Regions from separate parts of the Romboutsia lituseburensis genome, predicted to be linked through region 3. Evidence: predicted binding sites of a transcription regulator. Region 3 holds the regulator's gene; each other region holds the start of a gene.
What was found. Region 3 encodes HrcA, which represses chaperone genes, less so after heat shock. Its sites were predicted from a motif close to TTAGCACTCNNNNNNNNNGAGTGCTAA; they were not measured.
Positions count from the first base shown of each region.

Region 1 (8,326 bases), 2.8 Mb from region 3:
ATTTTTATATACATAATAAGTTAATCCTGAGCAATCAAATGAGTTTGGACCTTCAGCCCCCCATACATATGGCTTTCCTAATTGCTGTTTAGCTAAATTAACTACAGCTTCTCTAGTATTAATTGATGGTTTTTCAGTTTCATCTCCACCACCTGGGTTTCCTCCTAGAGATATATAATCAGCACTAGCCCATCCTATTTTTCCACTAGACAGTTTTACTTTATACCATCCATTTGATTTTGCTATTAATTCTACACTATTATTTTTATATAGCTTTCCTACTATAGAATAACTAGTTCCAGCTCCACTTCTTACATTTAATGCAGATGTTGTAACTGTTCCATATCCTGATACTGATTCTTCTCCTGAACCACCACCAGATCCACCTAATCTTATATAATCAGCGCTAGCCCATCCTATTTTTCCATTTGATAATTTTACTTTATACCATCCATTCGACTTTGCTACTAATTCTACACTATTATTTTTATATAGCTTTCCTACTATAGAATAGCTAGTTCCAGCTCCACTTCTTACATTTAATGCAGATGTTGTAACTGTTCCATATCCTGATACTGATTCTTCTCCTGAACCACCTTCAGAACCACCTATTTTTATATAATCACTACTAGACCATCCTATTTTTCCATTTGATAGCTTAACTTTATACCACCCATTTGATGAATCTAATATATCAACTGTATTCCCTCTATATAATTTACCTATTACTGAATTAGAAGTACCTGGTGCACTCCTTACATTCAATACATCTGTAGTTACTATTCCACTTTCATTTGCATAAGCGTTTGTAGCCCCCATAGTAAGTGCTACAGTACTTAGCCCTATAGACATAACTATGTTCTTCTTTAACATACCATTCCTCCTTAATATTATAAATTTTTAGAGATTAGTGATTTTTCGACACTTAATCTCTATACTCATACTACTATATAAATTTTCCTTTGTAAACAAAAAGTTACAAATTAATTACAAATATGTTACATTTTTGTTACCTTTTGTAATTAATTAATTTAAGGTATGATAAAGAATTTAATACTTAAAATATTTTTTTATTATGTTTAATCAAAGCTGTTAAAGTAGTATTCATTTGGCTCAAATAAATCTTTTTTATTTCTATTATGTCTGAATTTTGACATTTCTTTATATATCTTAATTCTAGCTATATTTATATCTCCAATAGGTCTATGATCTAATAAGCTATGTCCTGGAGAAAAAGATAATATTTCTGCCAAGTCATATCTTTGTTTAGTTCTAAAAACCTGTGCAGGAATTTTTATCTGACCTAATTTAATAAACGGAGCTTTTTTTTCATCCCATTTAACTGATGCATCATTTATAGGCATTTCCTTATCATTAGTTTGTATTTGAATCATAAAATCAAATACTGCTTCATTAGCTTTAAGATGTTGTTGCATATTATATGTCAAATAATTTGGTGTAAATTTTCTAGGTAATGTACTTTTGTATACTGATTTTGGAATTAAAGCATATTTAACCTTTTTATCCCCAAACATATATGGAGTAGTGCTGTAATATTTTACATTTAAAGGGCTAGTCTCATGTTTCATATTCTTTAGACTATTAATAATAGCTTTGAAGTTTCCATTAAAAAGGAATTTTGCACCAAGCATTATAGGATTTAATTTTGTTGTGTAATAAATAACATCATGAAAAAGTTTCAATGTTCCTATTGGCATAATTTCATTATTTATAAACAAAAAATCTTGAGTATATTTTTCATCCTTAGTGCATTTGTTACCATTTACATTTAAAACTTTAATGGAAAATCCTCTAAAATCTTTATATTTATCACTTTTAATTTTAGGATTAGAATTTGATACGCGAATAATAGCTGGATAAGTTTTGTATTCATTAAATATACCCACCTTATATTCATCTGGTAAATTTTTATCAACTATAAAATATGCTTTTAAAAGTCCTATACATTTAGCATGGGCATCCCTTTTTGTGTTGCCTTTAGAATATTGTTTTATTAACTTTTTCTTTAGCATTAAGATAATTCTTTCTGTTAATTGATCTTCACTATATTTACTCATCTTAAGTCTCCTTAATTATAATTTTTATAATATATATTATTTACAGTTTAGTAAATTTAATTTAGATACTTATATGCATTATTTGTTATAAATCTTTTATACAATATAAGTTACTTAACAAAAAAGGAAATATCTACTATACTAAATTATTAAAATTCTTTAGTATTAGATATTTCCTTTTGTTGAAATGTATTTTATTACTATTTTACAGATACTTTGATCTTATCATTTTCACCATCTATTAAAATAGTACATCCGTTGTATATTTCTCCAGCTATAATTTTTTTAGCAATAATAGTTTCTAAAGTGTTACTAATATATCTTTTTAGTGGTCTTGCTCCGTATATTGGATCATATCCTTCACTAACCATTATATCTTTTGCATTTTCTTTTACTTCAATATTTATATTTTTATCATGTAGTCTATTTCTTAAAGATTTCATAAATATATCTATTATTTGCTTAATACCTTCTTTATTTAATGGTTTAAACATTATTATATCATCAACTCTATTTAAGAATTCTGGCTTAAATCTTCTCTTCATTTCATCCATTACTAATTGTTTTGATTCATTAGTTATATCTTCTCCAAATTCTAATAAATATGAGCTACCTATATTTGAAGTCATTATTATAAGTGTATTTTTAAAATCTACTGTTTTGCCTTTATTATCAGTAAGTCTTCCATCATCTAATATTTGCAAAAATATATTAAACACATCTTCATGAGCTTTCTCTATCTCATCAAATAGTATTACTGAATAAGGATGTCTTCTTACTGCCTCTGTTAATTGTCCTCCTTCTTCATATCCTACATATCCCGGAGGAGGTCCTATAAGTCTAGAAACTGCATGTTTTTCCATGTATTCTGACATATCTATTCTTATAATATTTTCTTCGCTGTCAAATAAATTGTTAGCTAAAGTTTTAGCAAGCTCAGTTTTACCTACTCCTGTAGGTCCTAAGAATATAAATGACCCGATTGGTTTATTTTCATCTTTAAGCCCTGCACGAGCACGTATAACAGCGTTACTCACAGCTGTTACTGCTTCATCTTGACCTATTACCCTTTTATGAAGCTCATCCTCTAATTTTAATAATTTTTCTCTTTCTCCTTCAACAAGCTTAGTAACAGGTATTCCAGTCCATTTAGCTACAATTTCTGATATTTCATTTTCTGTAACTTCTTCTTTTAATAATGCGTTTTCGTAACTTTCTTTAATTTTTAATTCATGATCTTTTATTTGTTCTTCAAGCTTTGGTATTATACCATACTTCACTTCCGCCGCTTTATTAAAGTCATATTCTCTTTCATATTTTTCTACGTTACCTTTAGCTTCATCTAGCTGTGCTTTTAGGTTTCTTATCTCTAATATTTGACTTTTTTCTTTTTCATATTTAGCAGTCATTTCATCATTCTTAGATTTTAATTCTGCTAACTCTTTTCCTAGTTTTTCAAGTCTTTGTTTACTTTTTTCGTCATTTTCTTTTAATAAAGCTTCTCTTTCTGTTTCAAGTGTAAATAATTTCCTTCTAACTGTATCTAATTCCGTCGGAAGAGAGTCAATTTCACTTCTGATCATAGCTCCAGCTTCATCTATCAAATCGATAGCTTTGTCTGGTAAAAATCTATCTTGTATATATCTATCAGAAAGTTTAGCTGCTGCAACTATTGCGCTATCATGTATTCTAATACCATGATGTATTTCAAATCTTTCTTTAAGACCTCTAAGTATTGAAACTGTATCACTTACGCTAGGTTCTTCTGCTATAACAGGTTGGAAACGTCTTTCAAGCGCTTTATCTTTTTCTATATACTGTCTATACTCATCAAATGTAGTTGCACCTATACAATTTAATTCTCCTCTTGCAAGTAATGGTTTTATTAGGTTACCTGCATCCATAGCACCATCAGTTTTTCCTGCACCAACTATAGTGTGTATTTCATCTATAAATAATATTATTTTTCCTTCTGACGCTTGGACTTCTTTTAGTACTGCTTTTAATCTCTCTTCAAATTCACCTCTATATTTAGCTCCTGCAATTAAAGATCCCATATCTAGTGAAAATATTATTTTGTCTTTTAGTCCTTCTGGTACATCTCCTCTAACTATTCTTTCTGCTAGTCCTTCAACTATCGCAGTTTTACCAACACCAGGCTCTCCAATAAGAACTGGATTGTTTTTAGTTCTTCTTGATAGGATTCTTACGACTCTTCGTATTTCTTCATCTCTTCCTATTACTGGATCTAATTTATTCTTTTTTGCTAATTCAACTAAATTAGTTCCAAAACGAGCTAATACTTCATATGTTCCTTCTGGATCTTGAGATTCAACTCTTTGACTTCCTCTAACACTTGATAATACATTTAAGAAATCATTCTTATTTATATTGTATTGTCTTAATATTTTCCCTAAACTAGTATTAGATTCCATTTCTATTATTGCAAGCATAACATGTTCTACACTTATATAGGAATCTTTAAATTCCTTTGAGATTTCTTCTGCTTTTATTAGTATTTCATTGATTTTTCTAGTAGCTGTTACTCCTTGTGAGCTTATACCTTCTCCATGTATTTGCGGTAGTTTATTAAGTTCTATATTTATACTATTATTTAAAGATGGTACAGATACATTCATTTTTTCAAGTATATTTGGTATAAGTCCATCTTCTTGATTTACGAGAGCGCTTAAAAGATGAATTACATCTACTTGTTGATTATGATTTTTTACGGCTATACTATAAGCATCATTTAAGCTTTTTTGTACTCTTACTGTCATTTTTTCTATATCCATTCTAAAATCCCTCCATTACATTATTTTATATATATTAATTAATTTTATTCTATCCCTTAATTATTAGCACTCTATTATATCGAGTGCTAATAATTTATTAATTAAAATATATACCTATATTCATCAATTGTCAATAATATCTAAAAAATTTATATAAACTAATTTCATCAAAATTTGCTAGTATATTCCAACATGCTCCAAATGCTTCTATTTATACATAATAAAAATTAAATTTAATTGATAAAATAATAATTATAATATATATGTTACGTAATAATGTATAAATAAAAGAAGTCTCATATATGAATGGATCAGTTATATCTGTATAATAAATGTAGAAAAAAAGGATTAAGTATTTCACATGAGCTAATAGAAGTTATATTAAATTTTGAAGAACAGTTTTTAGATAGCAAAGGTCTTATTGAAGTAGAAGAATATGAATATATTTATTAATAAATAAAGGAACACAGTATAGTGATATATTGAATACTATATACCGCTATACTATGTTCCTATTTTAATATTTCTTTATATAAATGAAATATCTATTATCTATTCTTCAACATGGGCATTATTTTTGTTCAACCTACTATGCTTAGCTCCATATAAGAAATAAACCGTAACTCCAACCAAAATCCACACTACAAATCTTATCCAAGTAACTAAAGGTATACTAAGTGTTATATATAAACAGAAACCTATTGCAAATAAAGGAATAATAGGTACCCATGGGCATCTAAATTTCCTCTCTACGTTTGGCATCGTTTTCCTTAAAACTATTATACCTGCTGATACAGCTATGAAAGCAAATAATGTTCCTATATTACATAAGTCTATAATTACAGTTAGAGGGAAAAATCCTGCTATTATACAAGTTACTATTCCTGTTATTAACGTACAAGTTGCAGGTGTACCATGCTTTTTATTTATAGATGCAAATGCTTTAGGAAGTAACCCATCTCTTGACATAGCCATAAATATTCTTACTTGACCATATAATGTAACTAATAAAGTAGATATCATACCTATAACTGCACCTGTTGCTACAAGAGTAGATCCCCAATTTATACCAATTTGAGATAATGCATCAGGTATAGCATTCATTACATTTATAGATTTAAAAGGTATCATACCAGTAAGAGCTAATGCTACCCCTATATATAAAATAACTACTGTAATTAAACAAATTAATAAACCTATTGGTACATCTCTTTTAGGGTTCTTAGTTTCTTCCGCTGCTGTTGATACTGCGTCAAATCCTATATATGCAAAAAATATTACTGCTGTCGCTGACATTATTCCACCCATTCCATATGGTGAAAATGGTATATAGTTTTGAGGTTTAATATGAGTAAGCCCTAGGAATATAAACAGTAAAATAACGAAAACCTTAATTCCAACAATAATATTGTTTACTTTTGCACTTTCAGATACCCCTACATAAAGTAACCAAGTTATAAAACAAGTTATTAATACTGCTGGTAAGTCAATAAATCCACCTGCTAAAATTGATTTTGTAAGTGCTTCTGGTAAAACAATCCCATAAGCATTTAACATACCTACTAAAGTTCCAGACCATCCCGATGCAACTGCAGCTCCTGATACTAAATAAGTTAACATTAAATTCCATCCTATAATCCAAGCAACAATTTCTCCAAATGCTACATATGAATAAGAATAGGTACTTCCTGATACTGGAAACATTGTTGAAAGTTCCGCATAGGTTAGTGCACATAGAGCACTTGTTACAGCTGCTATTATAAATGATATTATAACTGCCGGTCCAGCCATCATTGCTCCTTGTCCTGTGGCTACAAATACACCAGTTCCTACAACAGATCCAATTCCTAATAAAGCTAAATCAAATGCTCTTAGATTTTTTTTAAGACCGCTATTTTCAGAAGTTTCTTTGAAATCTGCAACTGTCTTCTTTCTAAAAAAATCCATTTTCATACTTACTACTCCCCTTCTAGGTTTAAATTTAAAATATATTTAGTTTTGTGTGAATTTTTTTACTTTTAAATATATTCTTAAAGTTATTATAGTAACATTATGGCAAAAAAGTAACTTTTTTTAACGGCGCAATACGTCATATTTTTACTAAACACCTAATTGTTCAACAAAATAATTTATATTTTTCACTAAAATAAACGTAATTTTAACAAAATTAATTTTTTTTAACATATGTTAAACTTTATGTAACGAAAAATTTTTATGTAAATAACGTCTATGGACATTTGATTTATTTTTCATATTAAATAATTTTATTATTTAACCTTTTATATTTTTATTTAATTTATTATAAAAAAGGTATAAACTTAATAGTTTATACCTTTTTAAAATAGTTAGTAGATTATTATAGTACTTTCTTCACGAACATTTTCATAAATCCATTTCGCACTACTTGTTGCTAGCCTTATGCATCCATGACTTATAGCAACACCCAACCTATCATCTTTTATGCTAAGTCCTGTTTCATTATATATGATAGAATGATAATAATACTCATCAGTTATATTAGTTGCATACTTGACAGAGCTATTTTCATCTCCAATTGCAGGATACTTTATACCTACAAAAAATACTCCACTTATCGTTGGTGTAGAATTCTTTCCAACGGTACAGCTCCATTTATATAACATATCCCATGCTTCTTTGTTTTTTTCAAATATATATGTATATTTATTTTTTGTAGATGTTATTATTAAATAATCAGTTTTGCTATTTATATTATTTTTATTTGCAAAATCAGACATGTCTTTATTAAAATTAGTATAATCTAAATTAGTATTCTTATTTAATCTAACACCATTAGATTCCATAAGCCATCACCTCACCGAAATATATATATTTTTATTTATGAGTATACTTAAAATAAAATGAACAATTCTGACTAAATATTTAAGTAAAATATTTATCTATGTATTTAAGAAAAACAATTAAATAAATTATTTAATTGTTTCTAGGTACAAAAAATAAGCATCTATAATACTATAGTAGTAGTTTTCAAATTAGGGGGTGTCATCATGCTACAATCTTTTCTTCTAGTTTTATCTCTATCTATTGATACATTTGTAGCTAGTATTGCTTATGGAACTGACAAGATAAAAATTCCATTTTCTTCTGCTTTAATCATAAATGGGGTATGTACTTCTTTTTTAGCTATCTCTCTTTTTTTAGGATCTATATTAAAGGATTTTCTGTCTCCTAATGTAGCATCTTTAATTAGCTTTTCATTATTAATGGTACTTGGGACATACAGATTATTTGAATCATTTTTTAAAACATATATACACAAATTTTCAAATTCAGAAGTTCCTTTAACCTTTAAAGTTTTTGATTTTAAATTCGTTCTTGAAATTTATGCAAATGAAACTAAAGCGGATTATGATAAATCAAAAATATTAACTGGTAAAGAAGCTTTTTATTTAGCTGTAGCACTTTCACTTGATA
Region 1 is NZ_JANQBQ010000001.1:435,788-444,113, reverse strand. It holds gene NWE74_RS02190 (SH3 domain-containing protein) at 1-873, opposite strand, end outside; gene NWE74_RS02185 (catalase family protein) at 1,080-2,078, opposite strand; gene clpB (ATP-dependent chaperone ClpB) at 2,279-4,873, opposite strand; gene NWE74_RS02175 (hypothetical protein) at 5,180-5,326, shown strand; gene NWE74_RS02170 (APC family permease) at 5,426-6,826, opposite strand; gene NWE74_RS02165 (L,D-transpeptidase) at 7,219-7,695, opposite strand; gene ytaF (sporulation membrane protein YtaF) at 7,900-8,326, shown strand, end outside.
Region 1: a site for HrcA is predicted at 4,937-4,963, ahead of clpB (ATP-dependent chaperone ClpB). Genes of this name have one in related genera too.

Region 2 (8,326 bases), 990 kb from region 3:
TCTGCAACTGGTATATCCGAAGTGCCCCCTGTTATAACTAAAACTTTACCTTTCCCGCGATTTATAATCTCTTTATTTTGTATTTTTATAATTTTTGATAATTCTTCGTATTCTGCATGATTATAAATCTGTTTAACTTTATCGTATGTTTCTTTTTTACATCTTGTCCCTAATATATTAGACCCTTTTTTATTCATCTTTTCTATTATTCCCAATATATGCTCATCACTTTTTCCTTCACAGTATATAACCTCAGGATATCCATTTCTTATTTCTCTATGATGATCTATATTAGCATATCCTAAATCTTCATACATAAAATTTTTTAGCTGATCCATGGCTTGATTAATATCTAAATCATTATCCTTTACTCGCTCTAATAAACGCCTAATATCCATTGTATCCCTCTCTTTTACTTATATAATTTATAAAAGTTTTATCATCTAATATCTATTTTAAACTATAAATATATATATTCATATTTAAATACTTGTAAGATTTAAAATATACATACGTCAAGCATTCATAATTTCTTTAAACTATACTTAAATAATAGTTAGTATTTATATGCGTAAAAAAAGAGTAACTGTCGTTACTCTTTTTTTAATAGTATAGATTACATCATCCCTGGCATTCCTGCACCCATTCCTGGCATTGCATCTTCTTTACTTGGAAGATCTGCAACTGCAGCTTCTGTTGTTAAGAATACTCCAGCTATAGATGCTGCATTTTGTAATGCTGTTCTAGTAACCTTAGTTGGGTCAACTATACCAGCTTCTATCATATTTACGTATTTTTCATTAAATGCATCAAATCCAATCTCAGGATCTTCAGACATAACTTTTTGTATTATAACAGCTCCCTCAAGACCTGTATTTATAGCTATTTGTCTTAGAGGCTCTTCTAATGATTTTCTTATTATTTTAGCACCTATCTTAACTTCACCTTCAAGCTCTTCTACTAACTTATCTAGTGCTGGTATTACACTTACTAATGCAGTACCTCCACCAGCAACTATACCTTCTTCAACAGCTGCTCTTGTAGCATTAAGTGCATCTTCTATTCTTAATTTTCTTTCTTTCATTTCAACTTCTGTAGCAGCTCCAACTTTTATTACAGCTACTCCACCAGCAAGTTTAGCTAATCTTTCCATTAACTTTTCTTTATCAAATTCAGAAGTAGTTTCTTCTACTTGATGTTTTATTTGGTTAACTCTGTTTTCTATTGCAGCCTTATCTCCAAATCCATCTACTATTGTAGTATTTTCTTTAGTTACCTTAACAGAGCTAGCTCTACCTAACATAGTTACATCAGTTTCTTTTAAATCATATCCTAATTCTTCTGATACTACAGTTCCACCTGTAAGTGTTGCTATATCTTCAAGCATTGCTTTTCTTCTATCTCCAAATCCTGGAGCTTTAACAGCAACAACTTCAAATGTTCCTCTTAACTTATTAACAACTAATGTAGATAATGCTTCTCCATCTACATCTTCAGCTATTATTAATAATTTCTTACCTTGTTGAACTATTTGTTCAAGCACTGGTAATATATCTTGTATATTTGATATTTTTCTATCAGTTATTAATATATATGGATCATTTAAAACAGCTTCCATTTTATCAACATCTGTTACCATGTAAGCAGACACAAATCCTCTATCAAATTGCATACCTTCTACTGCATCTAATTCAGTATGCATTGTTTTAGATTCTTCAACTGTTATAACTCCATCTTTACCTACTATTTCCATAGCTTCTGCTATTAATTTACCTACTTCATCATCACCTGCTGATATTGAAGCAACATTAGATATAGATTCTTTATCTTCTATTACTCTTGATTGACTTTTTAATTCTTCAACTGCAACTTCAACAGCTTTTTGTATACCTCTTCTAAGTAAAACAGGGTTTGCTCCTGCTGTTACATTCTTTAACCCTTCTCTTATTATAGCTTGAGCTAAAACTGTAGCAGTAGTAGTACCATCACCAGCAACATCATTAGTTTTAGTAGCAACTTCTTTAACTAATTGAGCTCCCATATTTTCAAATCTATCTTCTAACTCTATTTCTTTAGCTATTGTAACACCATCATTTGTTATAAGAGGTGCACCAAATTTTTTATCTAATATAACATTTCTTCCCTTAGGTCCTAATGTAACTTTTACTGTATCAGCTAATTTATTTACGCCATTTTCTAAAGATCTTCTTGAATCTTGCCCAAATTTTATTTCTTTAGCCATTTTTATCCCCTCCTAAATATTTATTCTATTACAGCTAATATTTCATTTTGTCTTAATATTGTATACTCTTTACCTTCTATTTTAACTTCTGTTCCTGCATATTTCTGGAATATCACTTTATCTCCAACTTTAAGCTCCATAGCTATCTCTTTTCCATCTACAACTCCACCTGGTCCTACTTCTACAACTTCTGCCATTTGAGGTTGTTCCTTAGCTGCCCCTGGTAATACTATTCCACTTGCAGTTTTTTCTTCAGCTTCTAATTTTTTTATAACTACTCTATCAGCTAATGGTCTTATTTTCATAATTTTTCCCTCCTAATGAATTGTATTTTGTATGTAAAAAAATATATACCATAATAATTTTATCACTCTCTTAACTAGAGTGCTAACAATTATTATAGTATACTAAATATATAAATTTTTCAATAGTTTTTATTAAATATTTATAATATAGGAGAAAATAATCTAGCTATTGATTCCTTCACCTTTATAGCGAAATTTCTCTTGCTAAAATCAGCGTCTTTTATCTCCTCACTATTGTCCAAATCATCAAAGAAATCTTTGGTCATTATTTCTACTACTTTTTTATCATATATAAATGCATTTATCTCAAAGTTTAGCATAAAACTTCTTAAATCCATATTAGCTGAACCAGTAGATGCTATCTTATCATCAATTATAACAATCTTAGAATGTATAAACCCTTTAGTATATAAATATACCTTACCTCCTGATCTTAATATATCATCAAAATATGAATAAGATGCACTGTTTACTATTTTATGATCAGCTATTTTAGGGAATATAATTCTTACATCTACTCCACTTAAAGCCGCACTTTTTAATGCTCTTAAAATACTTTCATCTGGTATAAAATAAGGTGTTTCAATATATATATTCTTTTTTGCCTGACATATGGCAGAAAAATAGGCATAATGAATAGCTTCCCAATCACTATCCGGGCCGCTCGCTACAACTTGAACCATACTATCCCCACAATATTCCATTTTAGGGAAGTATTTTTTTACCATAATTACATCTCTTGTTGTATAGTACCAATCTATTAAGAAAACCATCTGTAGCATATAGACTGATGTTCCCTCTATACGAATATGCGTATCTCTCCAATATCCAAATTTTTTATTTTTACCTACATACTCGTCTCCTATATTAATTCCGCCTGTATATCCTATTTTTCCATCTATTACAACTATTTTTCTATGGTTTCTATAATTCAGTTTGCCTCCTATTACAGGAAACTTCGCAGGTAAAAACGGTTGAATTTCTATTCCATTCTTTTTCATTTCATTAAAATACTTTCTATGAAACCAAAATCTCCAACAACCTACATCATCATATAGAATTCTTATTTTTACGCCTTCCTTAGCTTTTTCAATTAGCAAATCTTTAATCTTCCTACCAATATCACTATCCTTAATAATAAAATATTCTAAATGTATATGTTCTTTTGCTTCCTTTATATCTTTTATAAGATTTTCAAACTTTTGAATTCCATCAATATATACATCTATTTTATTATTCGTTGTAAACGGGAACATTCCTGTATTTAATAAAAGACTTATTACCCTTTTTTTAGTGTTTTCATCTTTATCTTCATGTAATAATTTGCTTTGCTTTATACAGTCTTGTTCTATTTCTACCAATTCTTCTATTTCTTTTAGGTTTTCAAATAATTTTTCTTCTTTTATACTATTTGCTAATTTCTGAGTTTTAAACAATTTCCTTTTTCTTATGTTTCTTCCAAATACAGCATACATTACCAACCCAATACCAGGAAGTAATATAAATATTAGCAACCACGTGACTGTTCTAGCAGGGTCTCTATTCTCAAGTATAATAGACATGGATATTATCGCTCCAGCCACATAGGATATTACTAGGTAACTTAAAAACAAAAATCCTCCAATACTCATGGCTAATCCCTCTTCTTATTTTGATTTTATCTGCCTATACCTAATTCCCTTGCATAATAGAATAAATATTGTTGTGCAAATCCAGCCAAATCTCCAAATTTATCAATTGCATATTTTCTTATCTTAGGTAAACTCATATCTTCTTCTACGTAAAACTCTTGCATTACTCTCTTTACCCAAACATCTACAGGGAATGTATCATACTTTTGCATCCCAAATAAAGCTATACAATCTCCTACTTTAGGTCCGACTCCATTAAATTTAGTTAATTCTTTTATGCATTCTTCTGTACTTAAATTAGTATATGCAGATATGTTTTCTTTATTTTCAATTACACTTTCTGTTGTACTTTTTATATACTTATCTCTAAACCCTGTTTGACAAGCTCTTATTTCTTCTTGTGATGCTTTGTTTAACTCCTCTGGAGTTGGAAATGCATAATATTCTTTTCCTTCATACTCTCCTATAAATTTACCATACTTTCTAGATAAATTTTCTATTGCTTTTTGTATCATAGGAATCCTATTATTTGAAGATATTATAAAAGATATAAGCATCTCCCATCCATCCTGTTGTAGTATCCTTATTCCCCATCCAAAATCACAAGCTTTATCTAAATACTCATCCATATTTTTTAGAGTATTTTTTATTTCTGTGTAATTTGTTCCTAAATCAAAATAATTATACCAAATAGTATTAAAATCCTCTAAATTTGTATTATTTAAGTAAATTTTATCATTGTCCTTACTAACATTTATAACTTTTCCTTTAGTTACTCCTGTATATGATCCATCATCTTGTCTGTGCCATCTAAAACATTGCCCACATTCAAATATATGTTTTGGATCAAAATCTGCTACTCCTTCTAATATAACTGAATTATTTTTTTCATAAACCTTCATTATTTACTTCTCCTTTTGGGTATATATTTATATTATATTTAATATTTTTAATTTACCCATATTTTGCATAAATTAAATTAGGTTTTTGTTATATGCAAATTTAATTTTAAAAGTATAGGGTAGAATTAAGATTTTTTTTTTGATAAAATACAGAAGACATTATTTTTAGAAGGTGATTTTATATGAATAACGGCGGCGTATTTATTGCTATAGAAGGAGCTATCGGTGTAGGAAAAACTACACTTGCAACTATTCTTAATGAACATTTTGGTTATACTCTATTAAGAGAAATAGTTGAAGAAAATCCTTTTTTATCAAAATTTTATACTGATATTAAAGAATATGCTTTACAAACAGAAGCATTTTTTCTATTTAATAGAGTAAAACAATTAGAAGATATTGAAAAAAATGAATTAAACAAATCACATGGCGTAGTAAGTGACTATCATATTATTAAAAATCTTATATTCGCAGGAATAACACTTGATAAAATGCAATTCCACAAATATAAGCAAATGTATAATATATTTGTTAATGATTTACCTCAACCAGATATAATAATATACTTAAATTCTGAAACAGACGTCTTAATGAAAAGAATCGCTACAAGAGATAGAAGTTTCGAAAGACAGATGGACAGAAACTATATTCATGAACTAAGTACAGAGTATAAATATTACTTCAATCCATTATCTATAAAACATAATTTTATGGGTAAAGAACCTTTAGTTATAGAAGTAGACAACTCAAAACTAGATTTCTTAAACAATGAAGATGATAGACAATTTATAATAAACAAAGTCGAGGACGCTATAAAAACCCTAGGAGGAAATTAAAATGTTTAATTTAATAAATAAATGTAATAAGCCATTAAATAGAGATTTATTCATCACGGTAGCGGGAAATGTAGGTGCTGGAAAATCTACTTTGACAAAATTAGTTGGAGAAAAATTTGGATTTGAAACTCACTTTGAAAAAGTTGATGGCAATCCATACCTAGGAGATTTTTATGGCAATCAAGAAAAATGGGGATTCCATTTACAATTATACTTCCTAGCTCAAAGATTTAAACAACAAAAAGAAATAGATAACAATGGATTAAATAATATACAAGATAGAAGCATATATGAAGATGTCGAAATATTTGCTAGAAACTTATATGATAATAAAAAAATGACTAAAAGAGATTATATAACTTATAGAGATTTATTTAATGATATGGTACCTTATCTAAGAAGACCGGATTTAATGATATACTTAGATGGTTCCATAGATACTATAATTCATAGAATAGAGCTTAGAGGTCGTGAGATGGAAAAAGCCGTTGATCTAGGTTATTGGACTAACCTTCATAATAGATATGAAAAATGGATAGGTGAATATGATCAATCACCAGTTTTATATGTTGATATAAATAAAGTTGATTTAATAAATAATCCAGAGCATCTTGATATGCTGTGTGATGAAATAAAGAAAATATTAGGAATGTAGATATCTACATTCTTTTTTTGCATACAGTGAAACTATGATCATAAATAATTGGCTCAAATATTACTATATCAATTAACTTGTATTAAGTAAAAAATAAATGTTTAAACAACGGACGAAATCGTTGATATCATAACCGAAGCTAATTTTTTATTATAGATATTTTTATAAAAAATACTATATATATATTGCATGAATAGATGTATTTTTAACCTCAATGGAAGTTTTTCTTTAATTTGTTACAAAATTTCCGATAATATTAACTGGATTATATTATCCATATTTTGGTATTATATGGTAAGACCAATAAATATAATTTTAATAGGAGGAGATATATTGATTTTAAATATAGCTATATGTGATGATGAAAAAATTCATCGAGATATTTTAAAAAAATACTTAGTACAAACTTTAAATAGCGAATCTTATAGTTTAATAGAGTTTGATAGTGGGGAAAATTTATTAGATAATTATCCTAATAATATTGATTTACTTTTGTTAGATATTCAGATGAAAAGTATAGATGGGTTCGATCTAGCTAAAGAAATAAGAACGTTTGATACAAGTGTACACATAATATTTACAACTGCTTTTGAAGATTTTATGCAAAAGGGGTATGAGGTTAGAGCATTTAGATATTTATTAAAGCCTATACAGTATAATGATTTTTCTAAACACATATTAGAATGCATCAACAGTATAAGTGAAGAATATAAAAATTTTATAACTGTTAAAGAAAGTACTTCCGGTCAAATAATAAAAATTCCCATTTCTTCTATTTTATTTGTAGAAACTATTTCTAGATTTGTGTTAATTCATACAGATTCTTATGTTTACAAGTCTAGAATTAATCTTAATAAAATAGAAGATTCTTTGAAAGGAAATAATTTTTTTAGATGCCATAGATCATATTTAATCAATTTAAATAAAGTTAATTGTATTACTAAAAATTCAGCATTAATTAAAGACCATGAAATATTTGTTAGTAAATATAAAATTAAAGAATTAAAAATAGCTCTTACAAATGTACTCGGGGATTTATTATGTTAGAACTTCATGATACTTTTATAAATTTTATAGATTTTTTTAGCGGACTTATATATTTATTTTTCTTCAAAATAGGTTTAGATCATTTAAGCGAAAAAAAATATAATAATATTTTTATTTATATAACATTACTATTACTTTCTATATTCACATATTATTATGATTTTGATGCTCCTATTATTTTCGCATTTGCTTGTATATTATTCTACAAGCTTAATTATAAAGTTAAATTTTTAAAATGTATTGTCATGAGTTTTATATATTGGCTTTTTATGTATATTACTATGGAGTATATAAGTGTATATTTGGCATTTCTTATAAATTATAATGACTTAGCTAATGATTATTATATAAATATAGATAGTGTTGTTTTAGAAAGTATTATAATCCAAGCTATTTTTATGCTACTCGCTTTATACATATTTATATATATAAAAAAATTTTTTAAGCTAAAAAAAATCTCTCATATATTTATACTTATTCCTATTTTAATAAATATATCAACTTTAATACTATCTTTTAGATTAATTGCTGTGGATAATAGTATTACACATATAAATGATCTAATATTAATTTTAATACCTATTTTAGTATTAATTTCTAATATATATTTTTTTCTTATAGTTAAAAGGTACATTAGAAGTTATAAATTTGAATATGAAAATGAAATTTTAAAAGCTAATATTTTAAAAGAATATAATTATTACTTAA
Region 2 is NZ_JANQBQ010000001.1:2,202,618-2,210,943, forward strand. It holds gene larB (nickel pincer cofactor biosynthesis protein LarB) at 1-398, opposite strand, end outside; gene groL (chaperonin GroEL) at 617-2,242, opposite strand; gene NWE74_RS10555 (co-chaperone GroES) at 2,263-2,547, opposite strand; gene cls (cardiolipin synthase) at 2,688-4,178, opposite strand; gene NWE74_RS10565 (DNA-3-methyladenine glycosylase family protein) at 4,205-5,080, opposite strand; gene NWE74_RS10570 (deoxynucleoside kinase) at 5,263-5,916, shown strand; gene NWE74_RS10575 (deoxynucleoside kinase) at 5,918-6,571, shown strand; gene NWE74_RS10580 (LytR/AlgR family response regulator transcription factor) at 6,905-7,618, shown strand; gene NWE74_RS10585 (sensor histidine kinase) at 7,612-8,326, shown strand, end outside.
Region 2: a site for HrcA is predicted at 2,607-2,633, ahead of NWE74_RS10555 (co-chaperone GroES). Genes of this name have one in related genera too.

Region 3 (8,326 bases):
TAGTGAAAAAGCATCCATCTCCAAAACTTATTGCAGGGCTAAAACTCATTGTACCCAAATCATAATCAGATATTTCAAATTCTATCATTGCATTTTTGACAGGATGACCATGAGCATCTACTAAAACACCAAATATCATTTGTTTACAACCTGAATTTAGCTCTATTTTATACGGAACCATATACTTTAAATAAACTTGTTTAGGTCCTTGTGGTTGAACTGGTTTCTTTTTCCTTCCCCTAGATATATCATCTTGATGAATATCATCTAAATTTATATTATGCTCTTTTTTTAACTTATACTTCAAATATTCATGTAACTCTTGTTCGGTTGAAATTTTCTTACCATCTATAAATAAGGTCTCCATATTTATCCCCCACCTTTAATTTTTTAAACTACTTTGTATAATATATATTATGAGTTTGAAAATTTCATGTTACTTTTCTAAATAAAAAAGCCCTAGGAAAATATCCTAGAGCTTTTTTTTATTTTTTTTTAAACATATCTTCTATTTTTTGACCGAAAGTTCTTTTCTTTTCGTGAACTTCTTCTCCACATTCTGCTGCAAATTGTCTTAGAAGATCTTTTTGTTTTTCGTTTAATTTTTTAGGTGTATCTACGATAACTTTGACGTACTGATCACCTCTAGAGTTACCTCTAATTCTTGGTATACCTTTTTCTCTTAGTCTAAATACCGTCCCAGTCTGAGTTCCTTCTGGAATAGTATATTTAACTTTACCATCTAATGTTGGAACTTCTATTTCATCTCCAAGTGCTGCTTGAACAAATGTTACAGGCATATCAAAGTATATATCATTTCCTTCTCTAGTAAATAGTGAATGTGGTTTAACATTTATAACTAAGTATAAGTCTCCTCTAGGTCCACCTTTACTTCCTACTTCGCCTTGCCCTGATAATTTTATCATTTGGCCATCATCTATACCGGCTGGAATGTCAACTTCTATAGTCTTAACTTTTCTTGTGTGACCTTTTCCACCACATTTAGTACATGGAGTTTCTATTATTTCACCTTCTCCATTACATGCACTACATGTTCTTGAACTTGCTATGTTACCAAATGGAGTTCTTTGAACAGTTCTAACTTCTCCTGCACCATTACAAGTTGGACAAGTTTTCTTTCCTGTTCCTGGCTTTGCACCACTTCCATTACATTCGCTACATTCTTCACTTCTATTAATTTTTATAGATGCTTTTTTACCAAAAGCAGCTTCTTCAAAAGTTATATCTATACTATGTCTAATATCAGCTCCACGCTCTGGACCTCTTCTTCTTTGTCTTGAACCGCCAAAGCCTCCGCCAAATATATCTCCAAACATATCTCCAAATATATCTTCAAATCCGCCGAATCCACCTTGACCACCAAATCCTTGGCCACCGAATCCACCTTGACCATTCATTCCTGCATGACCAAATTGATCATATGTTTGTCTTTTTGTATCATCAGATAACACTTCATAAGCTTCATTTATCTCTTTGAATTTTTCTTCAGCTTCTTTATTATCAGGATTTCTATCTGGATGATATTGCATAGCTAATTTTCTATATGCTTTTTTTAGTGTCTGAGCATCTGCATTTTTATCTACACCTAGCACCTCATAGTAGTCTCTTTTAGTACTCAATATTTGTCACCGCCTTCATCTTACAAAACAATAGCTTGTAGAATATCATACTACAAGCTATTATTATTATTTTAGTATTCTAATCTATTTAATTTAATGACTGAATACTTTTGAAAAGATACTCTTTTCGAATTCTATATTAATTATATACAAATTTCTTTATTTGTGTAACCTATTTTTCATCATTTACTTCTGTAAAGTCAGCATCAACTACATTATCATCTTTAGCTTGTGATTGATCATTTGCACCTTGAGCTTCACTTTGTGTAGCTTGAGCTTGTTGATACATTTGTTCCGCTATTTTGTGGAATTTATTGTTTAATTCTTCCATAGCTTTATTTAATTCTTCAGCTGTCACATCTTCTTTAGCTTTTAATTCTTTTAATTTAGCTATTTCAGCTTCTACTTCACTCTTAGCAGCTGCATCTACTTTATCTCCAGCATCAGTTAAAGTTTTTTCCATTTGGTATATAGTAGAATCAGCTTGATTTAATGCTTCTATTTTGTCTTTCTTTTGCTTATCAGCTTCAGCATTCATTTCAGCTTCTTTTACTTTTCTTTCTATTTCTTCTTCACTTAAGTTAGTTCCTGAAGTTATAGTTACTTTTTGCTCTTTTCCAGTACCTAAATCTTTAGCTGTAACATGAACTATACCATTAGCATCTATATCAAAAGTAACTTCTATTTGAGGTATTCCTCTTGGAGCTGGTGGTATATCTGTTAATTGGAATCTACCTAAAGTAGTGTTATCGAAAGACATACTTCTTTCACCTTGTAATACATGTATATCAACAGCAGTTTGGTTGTCAGCAGCAGTTGAGAATACTTGAGATTTCTTAGTTGGTATAGTTGTATTTCTTTCTATTATCTTAGTCATTACGTTACCCATAGTTTCTATTCCTAATGATAATGGAGTAACATCAAGAAGTAATAAATCATTAACTTCTCCAGTTAATACACCAGCTTGTATAGCAGCACCTGCTGCAACACATTCATCTGGATTTATTCCTTTATGAGGTTCTTTTCCTATGAATTTCTTAACAGCTTCTTGAACTGCTGGTATTCTAGTTGAACCACCAACTAATAATACATCATCTATATCAGATGTAGATAAACCAGCATCTTGTAATGCTCTTCTAGTTGGTTCCATAGTTTTTTCTACTAAATGAGAAGTTAATTCATCAAATTTAGCTCTTGATATATCTATTGTTAAGTGTTTTGGTCCTTCAGCTGTAGCTGTTATGAAAGGTAAGTTTACGTTAGTTGTCATTGTTGATGATAACTCTTTTTTAGCCTTTTCAGCAGCTTCTTTTAATCTTTGAAGAGCCATTTTATCATTTCTTAAATCTACACCTTCAGCTTTTTTGAATTCATCAGCTAAGTAGTCTATTAATACTTGGTCAAAGTCATCTCCACCTAATCTGTTGTTACCAGCTGTAGCTAAAACTTCGAAAGTTCCATCTCCGATTTCAAGTAAAGAAACGTCAAATGTACCTCCACCTAAGTCGAATACTAATATTTTCTTATCTTGATCTAATTTATCCATTCCGTATGCAAGCGCAGCAGCTGTTGGCTCATTTATTATTCTCTTAACGTCAAGTCCTGCTATTCTACCAGCATCTTTAGTTGCTTGTCTTTGAGCATCTGTAAAGTAAGCTGGAACTGTTATAACAGCTTCTGTTACAGGTTGACCTAAGTAACTTTCAGCATCTGCCTTTAATTTTTGTAATGTTATAGCAGATATTTCTTGTGGAGTATACCCTTTACCATCTATATCTACTTTGTAATCTGTTCCCATATGAGTTTTTATTGATATTATTGTTTTATCAGCATTTGTAACTGCTTGTCTTTTTGCAGGCTCTCCTACTATTCTATCACCATCTTTAGTAAAAGCTACTACTGATGGAGTTGTTCTCATACCTTCTGAGTTTGTTATTATTTGTGGTTCTCCACCTTCTAATACTGCAACACAAGAGTTAGTTGTTCCTAAATCTATACCTATTATTTTTCCCATGATTGATTCCTCCTAAATTATTTTATATTAATTTTAAAGTTATTTTTATATTGTATTTTGTATAAAGTTTTATTAACAAGAAACTTTAACCATACTAGCTCTTAATACTTTACTTCCTAATTTGTATCCTTTTTGAAGTACCATTACTACTTTATTAGCTTCTACTCCATCTATAACTTCTTGCATTACAGCTAAGTGTAAGTTTGGATCAAATTCTTGGTCTAAAGCATCTATTTCTTCTACACCAAATTTATTTAAAGTATCTTGTAATTGCTTGTATACTAAGTCTATGCCTTTATACATAGAGTCTTCTTTATCGTCACAAGCTTCTAAAGCTCTTTCCATACTATCTATAACTGGTATTAAGTCATTTAGTATTTTTTCATTTGCAAATAAACCTATAGTTTCTTTTTCTTGTTGAGTTCTTCTTCTATAGTTTGCATATTCAGCTTGAAGCCTTTGATATTGATCATTTACTTTGTCTATTTCATCTTGTAAATTTTTTTCTTCTAACTTTTCATTTATGTCAGTAACATTATCATCACAGTTAGTTTCTTCTTTTGTTTCTTCTTTTGTTTCTTCTTGTTCAACTGTTTCTTCAGCTGAATTATCTATTTCTTCTTTTAATTCTTCTTTTTCTATGTTATTTTCTTGCAAGACATTACACCCCTTAATTTATTTTTTGCTAAACAATAAGCTCATGTAATTCATAATTGCTGATATCCTAGCATAATCCATCCTTGTAGGCCCTATAAAGCTTATCTTACCTACTAAATCATTACTTATATTATAGGTTGCAGTAACTACACTACAATCTTGTGCTAGCTCACAATCATTATCACTACCTATAATTATGTTAATATTATCTTTTTGAATTCCCTTAGCCCTGACCATACTTGCTATTGTTTCTTTCTTTTCTAGCATATTTAAGAAAGATTTTGCTTTCAATATGTCATTAAATTCTGGATAACTAAATATATTAGTTGCTCCACTTAAAGAAACTAAAAGATCATCTTCTGATGTTTCAAAATTCAAAGCACTTATTAACTCATCTATAAGCGCCGAATATTCACTTATTTCATATTTTATAAATGCAATTAACCTTTCATCTAAATCAGTTATGCTTTTTCCTGCAAGTTTTCTTGTAAGATTATCTGAAATTAAGTTTAGTTTAGATTGCTCTAAATAAACATTTGTTACAAGGTTTGCATTTTTTATATCACCTTGGTCTGTTACAACTATTAGCAAGATTTTATTATCACTCATCTCAACTAACTGTATATGTTTGATAACACTCTGATTTACTAAACTTTTAGTCACAGCTACCGTTGTATAGTTAGTAAGCTGAGATAACAGCTTAGAAGTTTCATGAATTAAATCCTTTATATGATCCACATTATCTTTTACACATTGTTCTATTAAGCACTTTTCTTCCTTACTTAATTCACACTGACTCATAAGTGAATCAACATAAAGTTTATATCCTTTTTCAGTTGGAACTCTACCAGCAGAAGTGTGAGGCTGAACAAGGTAACCAAGTTCTTCAAGGTCAGCCATTTCATTTCTTATAGTAGCAGCACTAACACCTAAATCATGTTTTTTAGATATAGTCCTTGATCCTACAGCTTCAGCTGTCTCTATATAATCTTTAACTATAGCCTTGAGGATTTTTAATTTTCTTTCATTTAGTTCCATACTATATTACCTCCACGCTGTTAGCACTCACTATATCCGAGTGCTAAAAAGATTATATATATTATATATCATTATATTTTATCTTTGTCAACACTTTTGGATTAATTTATAAATTCTATAAACACGCTATTTGATATTTCTCTTCCTTTTTGAGTGAGGCTAATCCCAGTTATACTTTCATTTATAAGCTTTTTTGCCTTTAAATCGTCCATTTGTTTTCTATATTTTTCCTTAAACTCTATTTTAAATTCTTTTCTAAAATCATCAAACTTGATTCCTTCATTCATTCTTAATCCCATAAATATTTTTTCTTGTATTTTATCTTCTATACTCAATTTCTCTAAATTAGATATAGGTTTTTTATTTTCGCTTAATTTATTATGGTATTCATCCAGACTTTCAACATTATTATATCTATAATTTTCAATATAACCTGATGCCCCTGGTCCTAAACCTATATAATGTTCACATTTCCAATATAATATATTATGTTCACATTCAAAACGTGACTTTGAATAATTAGATATTTCATACTGGTTATATCCATTTTCTTTTAAATAATTTATTGTATAATTATACATATTAATATCTGTATCTTCATCTATAACTTCAAATTCATTATTTTCATACATATCATATAATTTTGTACCTTCTTCTAAAATTAATGAATATGCTGATATATGAGAAGGATTTAATTTCACTATTTTTTTCAAACTTTCTTGCCAATCTTCAAATTTGTGATTTGGAAGAGCATACATTAAATCTACATTTATATTATTAAATCCAACATCTATAGCTTCCTTATAATTTTTTTCAAACTCATCATAGCTGTGTATTCTACCTATAGATTTTAAATGATAATCTTGAACAGCTTGTAAGCCAATGCTTAGTCGGTTTACGCCTACATCTTTCATAGTAATTAATTTTTCTTTAGTCAATGTACCTGGGTTACATTCCATAGTTATTTCTGCTTCTTTTTTCACATTAAAATTATTTTTTATTGAATTAAATAGTCTTTTTATTTCACTACTACTTAATATACTTGGAGTTCCACCTCCTATAAATATACTAGTAATCTCATTTTCTAGATTATTTTTTTTAATATCATCATTATACAATTTCATTTCTATTTCTAAATCATCTAAATACCTTTTTTTCATATCAAAATCTAACTTACATGAGTTAAAATCACAATAATTACATTTACTTATACAAAATGGTATATGTATATAAAGTCCTAACATTCATTTACCTCTCTTAAATTTTAAAAGTTTCTATATTTTATCTTATATTAATTACCCATTTTATACCATAGGTAAATATAAATAATATAAGATTCTATTTAAACTTTATTTATTTGTCTAAAATATATTTTTTGCAATTTAACCTTTATTAATACTTGCATAATAAAAAATTTAATTTATTACTATTTAATGTTTATATTAAAAAAATCTCTATTCTTAAAAGAGTAGAGATTTTTATTATAATTTTCTATTTTACATTTTTACTTGTAACTGAGTAAACAGGTATACCTATCAATGTTATTATTATTCCTCCTAAAGCTATCATAGTCGCTGTAATCAATTGATTTACTATAACAATTAGACCTCCAGTTATAGCTATTAAAGGTATTATTGGATATAGAGGAACTTTATAAGGTCTATTTAGCTGTGGTCTATCTTTTCTTAACTTTATTACACCTACAAAAGTAAATACATAAAATACCCATATAGTAAATACTGTTAAGTCTGTCAAAAGATTAAATTGACCAGAAAGAGCATATAAGGATGCTAATACTGCTAGTAACCAAATAGCATTAGCTGGTACACCACCTTTATTTAGCTTTGAAAAAGTTTTACTACCTGGAAGCGTTCCTTGTTTAGCCAAAGTATAAGGAACTCTTGGACCAGTAAGTAAATATCCATTTAATGCACCAAATACAGATATTAATATACCTATAGTTATTAATTTTCCTCCAACAGATCCAAACACTCTTTGAGCAACTAATGCTGCTGGTGCTGTGGCTGTGGCTAATTCTGATGCTGGCGCTACCCATAAATATGCTAAATTTATTACTATATAAACTGCCATAACTACAGATAAGCCTCCAACTATAGCTCTCGGTAAATCCTTACCTGGATTTTTCATTTCACCTGCTATAGCTCCAACATTTATCCATCCATCATATGCAAATAAAGTTGCTATTAAAACTTGTCCTAATGCACCTGCAACAGTTTTTCCTTGTCCAACCATAGGAGTAATTATTGGATTTCCATTTCCTTTTATAAATCCAAATATAATTATTAATATTAAAGGCACTAGTTTACCTATAGTTGCAATTGTTTGTATTGTTCCTCCTAAAGAGGAACCTATCGTATTTAATAAAGCTATAAATAATATAATTCCAATTGCCACGGGTAAAACAACCATCATATCACTAGGTAAATATCCTAGTAACTCTGCTACTTGTTGAGCAAATATTACAGCTAAAGCTGCTACTGTTCCTGGAAAAAAAAGTACAGTTTGCATCCATCCAGTTAAAAAACCTAGTTTTTGCCCATAGATTTCCTCAATATAAACCATCATACCTCCAGTTCTTGGAATTGCAGCTGAAACTTCTGCTGCTGTAAGACCTGCTGTGATAGTTATAATTCCACCTAAAACCCATGCTATTATTCCAAGACCTGGAGCTCCATTTGTAGCTGTATAGATAGCTTGAGGTTTAAAAAACACTCCAGATCCTATAACCATACCAACTACTGTAGAAAGAGCTGCAGATAATCCTAGAGTCTTTTTAAGTTGATTGCTCATATATTTCCTCCTTACTACTGTATAAATGCATACAATTTTGTATTTATTTGATATTTATTATTCCCAAGTTTTATGTATTTATTAAAAATGACATTTTTCATGAAAATTATGTATAAAATGTTTTAATAGATATCTATCCTAAATAATTTTCCATATTTTGACTATA
Region 3 is NZ_JANQBQ010000001.1:3,188,347-3,196,672, reverse strand. It holds gene NWE74_RS15450 (hypothetical protein) at 1-367, opposite strand, end outside; gene dnaJ (molecular chaperone DnaJ) at 486-1,640, opposite strand; gene dnaK (molecular chaperone DnaK) at 1,813-3,654, opposite strand; gene grpE (nucleotide exchange factor GrpE) at 3,727-4,311, opposite strand; gene hrcA (heat-inducible transcriptional repressor HrcA) at 4,330-5,349, opposite strand; gene hemW (radical SAM family heme chaperone HemW) at 5,451-6,593, opposite strand; gene NWE74_RS15420 (APC family permease) at 6,841-8,160, opposite strand.